One region of the Spirillospora sp. NPDC052269 genome, then DNA from elsewhere that is predicted to be linked to it. Evidence: riboswitches for the same ligand, from Rfam matches in the RefSeq annotation. Region 1 holds a riboswitch; the other holds the start of a gene.
The links. Region 1 has a riboswitch for ZMP and ZTP ahead of AB0L06_RS04395 (bifunctional methylenetetrahydrofolate dehydrogenase/methenyltetrahydrofolate cyclohydrolase). Riboswitches for the same ligand answer to the same signal wherever they lie in the genome.
Positions count from the first base shown of each region.

Region 1 (7,784 bases):
ACGGGGACGTCGGGGAACGGTCCGCCGGAACCGCTCACGCGGTTCCGGCCCGTCCGGTCGTTCCGGGGTTAGAGCATGCCCTTCAGCGGGTCGAGGTCCGAGGTGCGCACGTGCAGCTTGCGCGCGATCTCGGGGAGCCACTTGTCCTCGCACGCCTGGCGGTCGGTCTGCGTGTTGGCCGTGGACTTGCAGTTCTCCAGGCCGGTGACCTCAGGCCACAGGTAGACGGCGAAACCGAGCATCAGGACGCCCAGGACCACCGAGATCGCTCCGGTGACCATGCCGCCGGTGAGGCCGGGCAGGGCGCCCGGACGGCCGGTGGCCAGCCGCCTGGCCTTGACCCCGACCACGAGCGCCGCGATGCCCAGCGCCAAGCCGAACGGCCAGAAGAACAGGGTGATCACCAGCGAGCCGACGCCGAGCCACAGCGCGCGGCGGGCGGCCTGCTCGGCCGGTCCCGGCGGGAGCGTGCCGCCCGGCTGCGGGCCCTGCGGCTCGGGCTGCCGCCACGGGTCCTGGCCGGTCGGCTGCCCGGTCGGCTGTCCGGACGTCCCCGGCTGGTCGTTCACTTTCTCGTCCCCCCGCTGGCGTGATCGGTCGGTATGGGCGCACAAGGGTCCCGTGCGCGGGCCGGTGGCCTCACCGTGAAGCCGGGTCATGCGCGCGGAGCAGGGCCGATAGGCTTTGGGTCGCCCGATCCGCCCCGACGTCACCGCTGAGGAGTCATGGTGTCCGCCCGGCTCGTCGTCCTCGTCTCCGGCGCGGGGACCAACCTACAGGCGCTCCTCGACGCGTGCGCAGATCCAGCCTACGGGGCGTCCGTCGTTGCTGTGGGCGCTGACCGGGACGGTATCGCCGGCCTGACGCGCGCGCACGAGGCGGGGCTCCCCTCCTTCACCCTGCGGATCCCCGATTTCGCCGACCGCGCGGACTGGGACGCGGCCCTCGCCGACGCCGTCGCCGCGCACGAGCCGGACCTGGTGGTCTCCGCGGGGTTCATGAAGATCCTCGGCCCCGCGTTCCTGTCCCGGTTCGGCGGCCGGACGGTCAACACCCACCCCGCGCTGCTGCCCTCCTTCCCCGGCGCCCACGCCGTCCGGGACGCCCTGGCCTACGGGGTCAAGGTGACGGGCTGTACCGTGCATTTCGTCGACGAAGGCGTGGACACCGGACCCGTCATCGCCCAGGAGGCCGTCCAGGTGCTCCGGCATGACGACGAGGACTCCCTGCATGAGCGCATCAAGCAGGTGGAGCGCCGCCTCCTGGTGGACGTCGTCGGCCGGCTCTCCCGGGACGGCTGGACCGCCGAGGGCAGGCGGGTCTCCATGAAGTGCAGTGCTCCGTGAAATGCAGTGCCCGATGAAGTGCAGTGCGATGGCAAGCAGTACGTGCAACACGTCCGCTGACGATTGAGGGGAGCTCGGCCGGTGAGTCGGGTGGCTATCAGGCGCGCGCTGATCAGCGTGTACGACAAGACGGGGCTGGAGCAGCTCGCCAAGGGGTTGCACGAGGCGGGGGTGGAGATCGTCTCGACCGGCTCCACGGCCGGGCGGATCGCCGCCGCGGGCGTCCCGGTGATGAAGGTGGAGAAGCTCACCGGGTTCCCCGAGTGCCTGGACGGGCGGGTCAAGACGCTGCACCCGAAGGTGCACGCGGGCCTGCTCGCCGACCGGCGCAAGGACGACCACCTCCAGCAGCTCGACGACCTGCACGTCGAGCCGTTCGACCTCGCGGTGGTGAACCTCTACCCGTTCTCCGACACCGTGGCGTCCGGGGCGAAGCCGGACGAGTGCGTCGAGCAGATCGACATCGGCGGCCCGACCATGGTCCGCGCCGCCGCCAAGAACCACGCCAGCGTCGCCGTCGTCGTCTCGCCCGAGCGGTACGACGAGGTGCTTTCGGCCGTGCGGGCGGGCGGGTTCACGCTCGAGGAGCGCCGCCGCCTGGCCGCTCAGGCGTTCTCCCACACCGCGTCCTACGACGTGGCCGTGGCGTCGTGGTTCGCCTCGTCCTACGCGCCGGACGCCGAGGCCGCCGAGACCGGCTGGCCCGACTTCGCGGGCGCGACCTGGGAGCGCAAGAACCCGCTGCGCTACGGCGAGAACCCGCACCAGAAGGCCGCGCTCTACACCGACCCGGGCGCCCAGGGCGGCCTCGCGAACGCCGAGCAGCTGTACGGCAAGGAGATGTCGTACAACAACTACGTCGACACCGACGCCGCGCACCGCGCCGCCTACGACTTCGCCGAGCCCTGCGTCGCGATCATCAAGCACGCCAACCCGTGCGGCGTGGCGGTCGGCCCGGACATCGCGGACGCGCACCGCAAGGCCCTGGAGTGCGACCCGACGTCGGCCTACGGCGGCGTGATCGCCGCGAACCGGCCGGTCAGCGCCGCGATGGCCCAGCAGATCACCGGCAGCTACGCCGAGGTCGTGGTCGCGCCGTCCTTCGACGCCGAGGCTGTGACCATCCTCACGGAGCGCTTCAAGAACGTCCGGCTGCTGGTCTGCCCGGACGGCCCGGCCAAGCCGACCGAGTCCCGCCGGATCGACGGCGGCCTGCTGATCCAGACCGTCGACCGGGTGGACGCCGACGGCGACGACCCGGCGAACTGGGAGCTGAAGACCGGAACCCCGGCGGACGAGGCGACCCTGCGCGACCTGGCGTTCGCCTGGAAGGCGTGCCGTCCGGTCAAGTCCAACGCGATCCTGCTCGCCAAGGACGGCGCGACCGTCGGCGTCGGGATGGGGCAGGTCAACCGGGTCGACTCGGCCCGCCTGGCCGTCGCCCGCGCGGGTGAGGAGCGCTCGCGGGGCGCGGTCGCCGCGTCCGACGCGTTCTTCCCCTTCCCGGACGGCCTGGAGATCCTCATCGAGGCCGGCGTCACGGCGGTCGTCCAGCCGGGCGGCTCGATCCGGGACGAGCAGGCGGTCGAGACGGCCGAGAAGGCCGGGATCACCATGTACTTCACGGGTGTCCGGCACTTCTTCCACTGATCATCGACGGAACGACCCCGGTGGCCGCGCGGCCACCGGGGTCGTTCTGATCTTGGCGGGTTTTACTCTCCGGTTCGCTTAGCCTCGATCGAGGCCGCGTCACCTTACGCATTCCCGCCCCTCGCGCGGCCCTCGCTTGGGAGAACCGCGCATGGAATACCTCGTCAGCCTCGTGCTGGGATCCGTCCTCCAGGCCCCGGTGTTGATCTCGGAGTCCCGGCAGGTCGTCGCCCTGATCGCCGCCGCCGGCGCGGCGATGCTCGCCGCCCGCCTCGGCTGGCTCGGCACCGACCGGCTCCTCGCCCGGCGCGGCCGCCCCGACCAGGACTGACCGCCCCTCAGGATTGACCGCCCCTCAGGACTGACCGGCCCCCAGGACTCGGAGCGGCCCCCAGGACTGACCGGCCCTCAGGACTTGGACCGGCCTCTTCCTCTGAGCCGCCGACCCGCGGGCCGTCAGCGAAGCCGCGACCGCAGCGCCGCCCTGACCTCCGGCCACTCGGTGTCGATCATCGCGTAGGTGGCGGTGTCGCGGAACGTGCCGTCCGGGCGGATCCGGTGCTTGCGGTGGAAGCCCTCGAAGGATGCGCCGAGCCGCTGGATCGCCGCGCGCGACCGCTCGTTCAGCCGGTCGGTGTGCCAGCCGACCCGCACCGCCCCCAGCTCGTCGAACGCCCGTTCCAGGAGCAGCAGCTTGGACTCGGTGTTCAGGCCCGTCCGCTGCCAGCGCGACCCGATCCAGGTGTACCCGATGTACAGGTTCCGGTTCTTCGGGTCGATCTCGTAGAAGGACGTCGTCCCCGCGACTTCTCCGGTCGCCACGTCGATCTGCGCCCACGCCAGCCGCTCGCGCCGCTCGCAGGCCGCCAGCGCGTCCGCGACGAACGCCCGCATCCCGTCCAGATCGGCCGGCTGCCGCGTGCTGAGCCAGCGCCACACCTCGGGGTCCTTGCCGGCCTCCAGCAGCCCCTCGGCGTGCTCCTGGGAGAGCGGCTCCAGCCGCACGTATCGGCCGGTCAGGACGGGACGTTCGTACCACGCGTCGTTCATGACACCGACGTTAGGTGCGAAATCAGACACCCGAAACGGCCACTTCGGACAGATTTCGGAAAACCACTCCGCGCCGGCGGCCGAAGATCGGAACGTCCGATCCGCGAACCTGCCGGTAGCATGGGCCGGACGCGACTGGCGCAGTTCAAGGTGGATTCGACCACCGGGGAGCGGAACGGTCCGGACACCGCGCGCCTGGGTGGACGGAGATTCGCAGACCGGGGCGTGCGCGTGGCCTCGGCGAGATCCCGCGGAGGTACCGATGACCGCGAACATCCTGGACGGCAAGGCCACGGCGGCGGAGATCCGCGCCGACCTGACGGTGCGCGTCGCGGCGCTGAAGGAGCGCGGCGTGAACGTCGGGCTCGGCACGATCCTGGTCGGGGACGACCCGGGCAGCCAGGCCTACGTCAACATGAAGCACCGCGACTGCGCCGAGGTCGGCATCGAGTCGATCCGCCGCGACCTGCCCGCCACCGCCACGCAGGACGAGGTGGAGCGGGCCGTCCGCGAGCTGAACGAGGACCCGGCCTGCACCGGCTACATCGTCCAGCTGCCGCTGCCCAAGGGCCTGGACGAGTTCCGCGTGCTGGAGATGATCGACCCGGCCAAGGACGCCGACGGCCTCGCGCCGATCAGCCTCGGCCGCCTCACCCTCATGCAGCCCGGCTCGCTGCCCTGCACGCCCAAGGGCATCGTCGAGCTGCTGCGCCGCTTCGAGGTGCCGATCGCGGGCGCCGAGGTCGTGGTCGTCGGCCGCGGCATCACCGTCGGCCGCTCGCTCGGCCTCCTGATGACCCGCCGCACCGAGAACGCGACGGTCACCCTCTGCCACACCGGCACCCGCGACCTGGCCGCGCACACCCGCAAGGCCGACATCATCGTCGCCGCCGCGGGCGTCCCCGGCCTGATCACCGCCGACATGGTCAAGCCCGGCGCGGCCGTCCTGGACGTCGGCGTCTCCCGCGTGGACGGCAAGCTCGCCGGCGACGTCGCCGAGAACGTCCGCGAGGTCGCCGGGTGGGTGGCCCCGAACCCCGGCGGCGTCGGCCCCATGACCCGGGCCATGCTCCTCGCCAACGTCGTCGAGCTGGCCGAGACCACCGCCCGCGCCTGACATGAGAAGAACCCGCCGGGGCCAGGGGCCCCGGCGGGGGGAAGCACGGTCGTTCCCTGCGCTGCCGGGTTCAGGAACGACCGCGGGACCGTGCCGCTCTTCCTAACTCGCCCGTCGGGCGGCCGTGGTGTGGCGGCCCGGGCCGCCGTTCAGAGGGTGGCCGTGCGTCGCGCCCTGCGGGGGCGGGACGGGACGGCGGATCTCGCCGGTCGCCCGGGCGTCCGCCGGTGGGCGTCCCTGTTGGGGGACGTGCACAGGCGGCAGCGGCCGGACCAGGCCCATGGCGATCACCTCGTTGGCCAGCCGGGTGCGCCGGTTGGCGCCCTCCGGGATGCGGAACTTCTGGTAGAGACGCAGCAGGTGCTGCTTGACGGCGGCCTCCGTCACCACCAGGTCGGCGGCGATCTCGCGGGCGGTGGCCGGTGCGACGAACGCCTCGTCCGACAGGGCGGGACGGCACAGCGAGGTCAGCACGTCGACCTCGCGGCGGGTGAGTTCCGGTGCCACGGCGCGCCGCAGCTCGACGTCGGGATCGACCTCCTCGCGGGGGATTCCCCCCATCCGGCAGCGCGCCGTGCCGAAGCTCACGACGTCACCGTCCTCCAGGACACGGCGCGCGATCGGGCGGCCGTTGACACGGGTCCCGTTTCGGGACAGCCCCATGTCGACGACGTACACGTACGGGCCGCGCCGAATGATCTCTGCGTGCAAACGGGACACACTCGGGTCGTCGAGGCGGATGTCGACTCCTCGCCCTCGGCCGACCGTCGTTACGTCGGGGCGCAGCGGCATGACCAGTCCGCTGTCCTCGATCCGCATGAACGGCCCCTCCACGGCAGTCCTCCCAGCTAGTTAGCGACCCCTGTCTGCCGGGTTACCCGTGCCGATGATCGTCACACCCTCCTACCGGTGAGTAGGGCCGATGACGCAGGGGTTTCCGTGTTCTCCGGTTTTCGTGGGAAAAGTAGCTCGGCGGGCGATATTCAGCGGTCCGGGCCCCGCCGCGACACGTGTTCGATAGCGCGGAGCCCCCGGCTCGGGACGTCCGCTCTTCGTGCCCATGGTCGTTCGGCGCTACGGTGGGAGGGAACCGCACGGACCGTCGGACGAGGGACTTATTCGGCATGAGCACGCAACTGCATCGGCGACGACGCACGCCGCGCGGCGGCGGTGTGGGCCCGAACTGGCTCGGCCAGCTCCCGTACCTGATCGTCCTGTCCGGGGTCGCGGGCGGCCTCGTGCTGTGCGCGCTGCACTACTTCCGCAAGGGCTCCGGCCTGCTCGCCGCCGCCGTCCTGCTGGCCGCGCTCGCCCGGCTGGTGCTGCCGCCGAGCCAGGTCGGCATGCTGGAGACCCGCAAGCGCTGGCTGGACGTCACGATCATGGCCGGGTTCGCGGTGGCCATCGCCGTCACCGCCCTGGTCGTCCCGCGCTGAAGCACGCCGCCCGGTGACCCCGGGTCATCGCCCAGACGCCCGTCGTCACCACTGATTTTCGCGACGTTTCCCCAGGTCAGACCATGTCCGCGGGGGCGACTTGGAACGTGCTCGCTGGTCTACACCAGAGGCCGTCCGGAAGGGCCCGGAACACCGGATATCTTGATATCGAGCAATGATGCCGCCATGTAATGAGGGAGTGCCCGGGTGACAGACTCGACGATCATCTACACGCATACCGACGAGGCCCCGCTCCTGGCGACCTATTCGTTCCTGCCCGTGATCGAGGCGTACGCCTCGACCGCCGGGGTGGGGGTCGAGACCCGCGACATCTCCCTCGCGGGCCGGATCATCGCGGTGTTCCCGGAGTACCTCGAGGAGGGCCAGCGCGTCGGTGACGCGCTCGCCGAGCTCGGCGACCTCGCCGAGACCCCCGGGGCCAACATCATCAAGCTGCCGAACATCTCGGCGTCCATCCCGCAGCTGAAGGCGGCCGTCGCCGAGCTGCGCGACCAGGGCTACGCGCTGCCGGACTACCCCGACGACCCGAAGACCGACGAGGAGCGCGACGTCCGCGCCCGCTACGACAAGGTCAAGGGCAGCGCCGTGAACCCGGTGCTCCGCCAGGGCAACTCCGACCGCCGCGCCCCCGCCGCCGTCAAGCAGTACGCCCGGACGCACCCGCACCGCATGGGCGCCTGGACGGCCGACTCCAAGACGAACGTCGCGACCATGGGCGCCGACGACTTCCGCACCACCGAGACGTCCGCCGTCGTCCCGGCCGACGGCAAGCTGCGCATCGAGCTGGCCGGCGCCGACGGCGCCACGACCGTCCTGCGCGAGGCCGTGCCCGTGCTGGCGGGCGAGGTCGTCGACGCGTCGGTGATGCGAGTATCGGCGCTGCGCGAGTTCCTGACCGCGCAGATCGCGCGCGCGAAGGCCGAGGGCGTCCTGTTCTCGGTCCACCTGAAGGCCACGATGATGAAGGTCTCCGACCCGATCATCTTCGGCCACGTCGTCAAGGCGTTCTTCCCGCGGACCTTCGAGACCCACGGCGCGACCCTGGCCAAGGCCGGGCTGTCCCCGAACGACGGTCTCGGCGCCATCCTGTCCGGCCTTCCCGCGCTGCCCGAGGGCGCGGCGATCAAGGCGTCCTTCGAGGCCGAGATGGCCGAGGGCCCGGAG
Region 1 is NZ_JBFAUU010000002.1:220,745-228,528, reverse strand. Features, by position in the region: gene AB0L06_RS04420 (hypothetical protein) at 69-569, opposite strand; gene purN (phosphoribosylglycinamide formyltransferase) at 726-1,346, shown strand; gene purH (bifunctional phosphoribosylaminoimidazolecarboxamide formyltransferase/IMP cyclohydrolase) at 1,428-2,996, shown strand; gene AB0L06_RS04405 (hypothetical protein) at 3,148-3,327, shown strand; gene AB0L06_RS04400 (GNAT family N-acetyltransferase) at 3,453-4,046, opposite strand; ZMP/ZTP riboswitch at 4,168-4,254, shown strand; gene AB0L06_RS04395 (bifunctional methylenetetrahydrofolate dehydrogenase/methenyltetrahydrofolate cyclohydrolase) at 4,309-5,163, shown strand; gene AB0L06_RS04390 (FHA domain-containing protein) at 5,266-5,997, opposite strand; gene AB0L06_RS04385 (DUF3017 domain-containing protein) at 6,288-6,599, shown strand; gene AB0L06_RS04380 (NADP-dependent isocitrate dehydrogenase) at 6,807-7,784, shown strand, end outside.

Region 2 (7,784 bases), on a different contig from region 1:
TTCACCGACGCCAACAAGGCCAAGGTGCACGCCGACAACGGCGCCAAGAAGGTCATCATCTCGGCTCCGGCCAAGAACGAGGACATCACCATCGTCATGGGCGTCAACGACGACCAGTACGACCCGGCGAAGCACACGGTGATCTCCAACGCCTCCTGCACCACCAACTGCCTGGCCCCGATGACCAAGGTGATCCTCGACGCCTTCGGCATCGAGAAGGGCCTGATGACCACCGTCCACGCCTACACGCAGGACCAGAACCTGCAGGACGGCCCGCACAAGGACCTGCGCCGCGCCCGCGCCGCCGCGATCAACATCGTGCCGACCTCCACCGGCGCGGCCAAGGCCATCTCGCTGGTGCTGCCCGAGCTGAAGGACAAGCTGGACGGCTACGCCCTGCGGGTGCCGATCCCCACCGGCTCGGCCACCGACCTGACCGTAGAGGTCGGCCGCGAGACCACCGCCGACGAGGTCAACGCGGCCGTCAAGGCGGCCGCCGAGGGCCCGCTGCGCGGCGTCCTCCACTACACCGAGGACCCGATCGTCTCCTCCGACATCGTCACCGACCCGGCGTCCTGCATCTTCGACGCCGGCCTCACCAAGGTCATCGGCAACCAGGTGAAGGTCGTCGGCTGGTACGACAACGAGTGGGGCTACTCCAACCGCCTGGTCGACCTGGTCAAGCTGGTCGGCTCGTCGATCTGAGCCGCGACGCCCGCCGTGGCCACGGATGTGCTCCGTGACCACGGCGGGCGCACGTCCGCGGGCGGCCGCACACCCGGGCCGCCCGCGGCACACCCGCACGCGACTCACGGAAGGACACCGCGTTCCGATGCGCACCATCGACGACCTGGACGTGACCGGCCGCACGGTGCTGGTCCGCGCCGACCTGAACGTGCCGCTGGACGGCTCCAAGATCACCGACGACGGCCGGATCCGGGCCAGCGTGCCCACGATCAAGGCCCTGGCCGGCCGCGGCGCCAAGGTGATCGTCTGCGCCCATCTGGGCCGTCCCAAGGGCGAGGTCAAGCCCGAGTTCTCCCTCGCGCCCGTCGCGCGGCGGCTCGGTGAGCTCCTCGGCCAGGACGTGACGTTCGCGACCGACGTCGTGGGCGATTCCGCCCAGGCCGCCGCCGCGGGCCTCGCCGAGGGCGGGGTCGCCCTCCTGGAGAACCTGCGCTTCGAGCCCGGCGAGACCAGCAAGGACGACGCCGAGCGCGGCGCGTTCGCAGGCCGGCTGGCCGCCCTGGCCGAGGTCTACGTCGGGGACGGCTTCGGCGCCGTCCACCGCAAGCACGCCAGCGTCTTCGACGTCCCGCAGCGGCTGCCGCACGCCGCCGGGTACCTGATCGCGGCCGAGCTGGACGTGCTGAAGAAGCTCACAGAGGATGTCGCCCGCCCCTACGCGGTCGTCCTCGGCGGTTCCAAGGTCTCCGACAAGCTCGGCGTGATCGACAGCCTGCTCGGCAAGGCCGACCGGATCCTGGTCGGCGGCGGCATGGTCTTCACCTTCCTCGCGGCCCAGGGCCACGAGGTCGGCACGTCCCTGCTGGAGAAGGACCAGCTGGACACCGTCCGCGAGTACCTGGCGCGGGCGGAGAAGAACGGCGTCGAGATCGTCCTGCCGACCGACATCGTCGCCGCCACGGCCTTCGCCGCCGACGCCGACCACGCGGTGGTCCCGGCCGACGCGATCCCCGCCGACCGGATGGGCCTGGACATCGGCCCGGAGTCCGGTGAGCTGTTCGCCTCCCGTCTCGCCGACGCTCAGACGATCTTCTGGAACGGCCCGATGGGCGTGTTCGAGATGGAGCCGTACTCGCACGGCACCCGCGCCGTGGCGCAGGGCCTGATCGACTCGGGCGCCTTCACCGTGGTCGGCGGCGGCGACTCGGCCGCGGCCGTGCGCTCGCTCGGTTTCGACGAGGACGCGTTCTCGCACATCTCCACCGGCGGCGGCGCCAGCCTGGAGTATCTGGAAGGCAAGACCCTGCCCGGCCTGATTGCTCTGGAGGACTGACCGAGATGGCCCCTTCCGCCAACGCCCCCGCGCGCAAGCCGCTCATGGCGGGCAACTGGAAGATGAACAACAACCACTTCGAGGCGATCGCGCTCGTCCAGAAGCTCGCGTTCGGGCTCAAGGAGGCCGACTTCGCCGCGGTGGACGTCGCCGTCCTGCCGCCGTTCACCGACATCCGCTCGGTGCAGACGCTGGTGGACGCCGACAAGCTGCAGATCACCTACGGCTCCCAGGACATCTCCCAGCACGCGTCCGGCGCCTACACCGGCGAGATCTCCGGGGCGATGCTGGCCAAGCTGGGCTGCAGCTACGCGACCGTGGGGCACTCCGAGCGCCGCCAGTACCACCACGAGGACGACGCGGTGGTCAACGCCAAGGCCAAGGCCGCGATCGCGAACAAGATCACCCCGATCGTGTGCGTCGGCGAGGGCCTGGAGGTGCGCAAGGCGGGCGAGCACGTCCCGCACTGCGTGAACCAGGTCACGGGCGCGCTGGAGAAGATCCCCGCCGACCAGGTCGCCGACCTGGTGATCGCCTATGAGCCGGTCTGGGCGATCGGCACCGGCGAGGTCGCCACGCCGCAGGACGCGCAGGAGGTCATCGGCGCGATCCGGGCCCGGATCGCCGAGCTGTACGACGGTGAGACGGCCGCCAAGGTGCGGATCCTGTACGGTGGCTCGGTCAAGGGGAACAACATCGCCGGGATCATGGCGCAGCCGGACGTGGACGGCGCCTTGGTCGGAGGTGCCAGTCTGGATGCGGGTGAGTTCGTCAAGATCTGCCGTTACCGGGACCTCCCGGCCTGAATCCGGCGGTGCGGGGCCGGCGACTTGAGATCAATTCGGTCTCGACCCGCCGGTTCTTGCCGAACCAGCGAAGAGTTCGTCGTACCCTGCGGAGGTGACGGGTAAACCGCCCGGCTAGATCCTCCGTCCAACATCAGACAGGCCCCGCCTCGGCGGGGCAGGCCAGAGAAGGCGCGTAACTGTGATCATCGCTTCGTCCATCGTGCTTATCATCACGAGCTTGCTGATGGTGGTTCTCGTCCTGATGCACAAGGGCAAGGGTGGGGGACTGTCCGACATGTTCGGTGGCGGCATCTCGTCGTCGCTGGGCGGATCCTCGGTGGTCGAGCGTAACCTGGACCGGCTGACCGTCGGTGTCGGCGTCGTCTGGTTCGCCTCGATCATCGTGCTCGGCCTGCTGTTCAAGCACAGCTGAGCCGCGCTCACCGGGCCTGGTCCCGTAGCACTGAGCCGAAGAAACACCAACACCGCCGAGCCGCCGCCCGGCTCCCCAGAGCGACCTCGAAGCGGGCGGCGGCGTATCGACCGAGGAGTATGTCCGTGGGTAGTGGCAACGCGATTCGGGGAAGCCGTGTCGGCGCCGGACCGATGGGTGAGGCCGAGCGCGGGGACGCAGCGCCCCGTGTCTGGGTGACCTTCTACTGCGCCAACCGGCACGAGACCCGTCCGAGCTTCGCGACCGACGTCGCGGTTCCCGACACGTGGGACTGTCCGCGCTGCGGGTTCCCAGCCGGGCAGGACAAGGACGCCCCGCCGGCGCCGCCGAAGACCGAGCCCTACAAGACGCACCTCGCGTACGTGAAGGAGCGCCGCAGCGACGCCGACGGTGAGGCCATCCTCGAGGAGGCCCTCAACAAGCTCCGCGAGAAGCGCGCTGCCGTGAAGCGCGCCATGGAGGCCGCGCGCGCCTGACGCGCGTCCTCCGGCCCGGTACCCGTGGTGGAACCGGGCCGTTCCGTTTTCGGCGCGAGCCACGAAAGGCCCGGTCTGTCCGCATATGAATGCGGACGGACCGGGCCTTTCGCGTGCGCGGCCCTGGGGCCGACTAGCGACGGGTGGCCGGGGTCTCGGCCGGACGGGACGCGGCGTCGGTCCGTTCCTCAGGCGCCGCCGTCGGCATCGGATCCGGTTCGGGAGCCGGTGCGGGCACGGCGACGGGCGGGTCGAGGCGGCGGGCCAGGGCCCGGCCGAGGCGCTGGCCCGGCTTCTCGATCCAGCGGTGGGCCGCCCAGCTCGCGGCCAGCAGCGCCGCCAGGAACGGGACGAAGAGCAGGGGCTGGTCGCTCTTGGGGCGATCGAAGACCATGTCCAGGCTCATGAGCAGCAGCTCGTGGAGCAGGTACACGGAGAAGCTGACCACGCCCGCCCAGGCCAGCCAGCGCGGGACGTGCCGGTCCCGCAGCGCGTAGCCGATCGCGAACACGACGAAGGCGCCGATGACGGCGAGGGCCCAAGCCCTCTTCTCTCCCAGGGCGGTGTCCCAGTCGGTGTAGCTCTGGGCACGCCAGAACCCGGTGCCCGCCGCGCTCGCCATCACCAGGACGAAGACGGCGACGCCCATGCGGGGGCTGATCTGGCCGCGTTCGGCGCGGTGGACGACCGTCCCGGTGAACATCACGGCCAGGATCGCCAGGCCCTGCCAGGGGTCGACGCGTCCGTCGACCATGACCAGGGCCAGGGTGAGGGCGCCGCCGAGCAGCGCCCCGGTGCGGGCGACGGCGGTCCGGCGGGCGCAGGCGAGCCCGATCGAGGCGGCCATCAGCAGGAACGCGGCGAGCGAGACCCGGCCCTCCCCGAACCGGGTGGACAGCGCCGCGGTCGGCAGGACCAGCGCGAGCACGGGGGCCGCGGCCGCGAGTGTCGAGGCCGTCGCCACCGACCTGCGGTGCCATCCGACGGAGAAGAGCGCCACGACGAGGAGGTAGAACGCCATTTCGTAGGACAGCGTCCAGAGCACGTTGATCGCGCTCGGTACACCGAGGAGGTCCTGCATCATCGTCAGGTGGGACAGCGCCACGGCGACCGGGTGATAGTCGGTCGCGAGGCCGTCGCGCAGCTCGTACGCATCCGTCACGTGCAGGACGAGCACGACCGCGATGGCGGCGAGCAGGAGCGGGTAGATGCGGAAGACCCGGCCTGTCCAGAACCGCCGGACCGACCCGCGCCGCTCGAGCGAGGCGGGGACGATGTAGCCGCTCACCAGGAAGAAGACGAACACGCCGAACATTCCCGGGTCGAACCAGGAGAGGATCGTTCGGCGGGTGTGCGGCAGGTAGTGGTAGGACGCGTGGTGCAGGGCCACCGTGATCGCGGCGACGCCGCGCAGGGCGTCGAGCCAGCCGAGCCGAACAGTAGCGTCCGGCCTGCGAAGGGGGAGTTCGGAACGCATCCCAGGGACCTTAGTGGGTCGAACGCACCGGGCGGGTCATGGATCACCGGCGATTCACGGCGAGGACGCTATGATGACGCGCACGCGACTGGCGCAGTCAAGGTGGAGCCGACCACCGGGGAGCGAACCGCCGTCCGCACACCGCGCGCCTGGGTGTACGGGACACCTCACCATGCCGGGGTGCCCGAGACCGAGTCTCCCGGCCCGACCTTCGCGGAGGCAGTTGTGCACGTTCCGTCGATTCCCCATCTGACCGCCGAGGACCCGGAGATCGCCGGGCTGGTGGAGGCCGAGGCCCGCCGTCAGTACGAGAAGATCCGGCTGATCGCGTCGGAGAACTACGTGTCGCCCGCCGTCCTTGAGGCGACCGGCAGCGTCCTGACCAACAAGTACTCGGAGGGCTACGCGGGCCGCCGGTACTACGAGGGCCAGCAGAACATCGACCCGATCGAGCTGGCCGCGATCGAGCGGGCCAAGGCCGTGTTCGGTGTCGAGCACGCCAACGTCCAGCCGTACTCCGGCTCGCCCGCCAACCTCGCCGTCTACATGGCGTTCCTCGACCCGGGCGACACCGTCCTCGGGCTGTCGCTGCCGATGGGCGGCCACCTCACGCACGGCTGGTCGGTGTCGGCGACCGGCAAGTGGTTCAACCCCGTCCGCTACGGGGTGCGCGCCGACACCGGCCGCGTCGACATGGACGAGGTGCGCGACCTGGCGCTGAAGGAGCGGCCGAAGCTGATCTGGTGCGGTGGGACGGCGATCCCGCGCACCATCGACTTCCCGGCGTTCGCCGAGATCGCCCGGGAGGTCGGCGCGGTCCTGGCCGCCGACATCGCGCACATCGCGGGCCTGATCGCGGGCGGCGCGCACCCGTCGCCGGTGGGCCACGCGGACGTCATCACCACCACGACGCACAAGACGCTGCGCGGCCCGCGCGGCGCGATGGTGATGTCCACCGAGGAGCACGCCAAGGCGGTCGACAAGGCGGTCTTCCCCGGCCTGCAGGGCGGCCCGCACGACCACACGACCGCCGCGATCGCGGTGGCGCTGCGCGAGGCGGCGCAGCCGGACTTCCCGGTCTACGCCCGGCAGATCGTCGCGAACGCCCGCGCGCTCGCGGCGGCGCTGCTCGCCCGCGACTACGACCTGGTCTCCGGCGGCACCGACAACCACCTGATCCTCATCGACCTGACGAACAAGGGTGTCGCGGGCAAGCCCGCCGCGCAGGCGCTCGACCGGGCCGGGATCGAGCTGAACTACAACGCCGTCCCGTTCGACCCGCGCAAGCCGTTCGACCCGTCCGGGCTGCGCATCGGCACGGCGGCGGTCACCACGCGCGGGCTGACCGAGAAGCACATGGAGCCGCTCGCCGCGTGGATCGACGAGGTCGTCCAGGCGGCGGCGAAGGGCGACGAGTCCGTGGTGGACCGGGTCGCCGCCGAGGTCCGCGACCTGATGGCCGCCCACCCCATGCCCGGCTGGTCCGCCACGCCGTAGGCGAGCACCCGGCCTCCACTGGAATCCAGTGGAGGCCGTGGCCGCCGCACGGGACTGTCGTTTCTTTCCCGTGGGGGTGAAAGATCCGGGCGGGGCCTGGACATGTGCAGGTGATCGTTCACCAAGGGATCACATGTTCAGGAGGTCGGATGTTGAGGAACCCGGATGGGTGAGGACGAGTTCGCGGACGTCTACGCCGCCACCTACAAGCCCTTGCTCGGGTACGCCCTGCGTCGTTGTGACTCGCCCGAGGACGCGGCCGATGTGGTGGCCGAGACGTTCGCGATCGCATGGCGGCGCGCGACGGAGATGCCGTCCGGGGGAGAAGCGCGGCTGTGGCTGTACGGCGTGGCGCGCAATGTCCTGGCCAATCAGCGGCGCGGGGCGCGGCGCCACGGGTTGAAGACGGCCGCGCTGGTATCCGAGTTGTCGGTTTACGCGCCGTCGCGGGACGGCTCTTCGGCGGTCGCCGACGTCTTCGGCCGCCTGCCGGATCGCGATCGTGAGCTTCTCGCGCTCGTGGCCTGGGAAGGGCTGTCCAACACAGAGATCGCGACGGTGCTCGGCTGCTCGTCCAACGCCGTGAGCATCCGCCTGCACCGGGCCCGCAAGCGCTTCGCGCGTGCCCTGCGGTCCGCGGGCATCGACCCTTCGCCTGCGGCCGTGCAGCCCAGGCCCGTTCTCCAGGAGAGTGAGCTGGCATGACGTCCCGCATCGACGATCTTGTGGCGGGCCTGGCCACGGTGCGCGACAGCGACATCACGAGCGAACCGGACGGCGCCGGAGCGCGGTCCCTGCTGGCGGCCATCACCGCCGAAGAGGCGCCGGCGCCCCGACGCCGTCGGTCCCGGCGCCTTCCCGGGCTGGTGAGCGGGGTGGTGGCGGTCTCGGCCGCGGCCGCCGCGGTCGCCATCTGGATGTCGGACGGCGGGCATGCGGCGCCGCTGCGCAGCTACGCCAACGCGGCCATGTCGATCGAGGTCAAGGGCGCCGAGTACGAGGTCGAGGTCAAGGACGCCTACGCCGACCAGCGTGAGTTCAGCAAGGCGTTCGCCAAGGTCGGGCTGGACGC
Region 2 is NZ_JBFAUU010000032.1:45,289-53,072, reverse strand. Features, by position in the region: gene gap (type I glyceraldehyde-3-phosphate dehydrogenase) at 1-705, shown strand, start outside; gene AB0L06_RS41585 (phosphoglycerate kinase) at 833-2,020, shown strand; gene tpiA (triose-phosphate isomerase) at 2,026-2,826, shown strand; gene secG (preprotein translocase subunit SecG) at 3,008-3,241, shown strand; gene AB0L06_RS41570 (RNA polymerase-binding protein RbpA) at 3,367-3,738, shown strand; gene AB0L06_RS41565 (acyltransferase family protein) at 3,872-5,215, opposite strand; ZMP/ZTP riboswitch at 5,290-5,377, shown strand; gene glyA (serine hydroxymethyltransferase) at 5,441-6,712, shown strand; gene AB0L06_RS41555 (RNA polymerase sigma factor) at 6,878-7,417, shown strand; gene AB0L06_RS41550 (hypothetical protein) at 7,414-7,784, shown strand, end outside.
Region 2: it holds a riboswitch for ZMP and ZTP, as region 1 does, so the genes downstream of both, glyA (serine hydroxymethyltransferase) here and AB0L06_RS04395 (bifunctional methylenetetrahydrofolate dehydrogenase/methenyltetrahydrofolate cyclohydrolase) in region 1, are expected to answer to the same signal.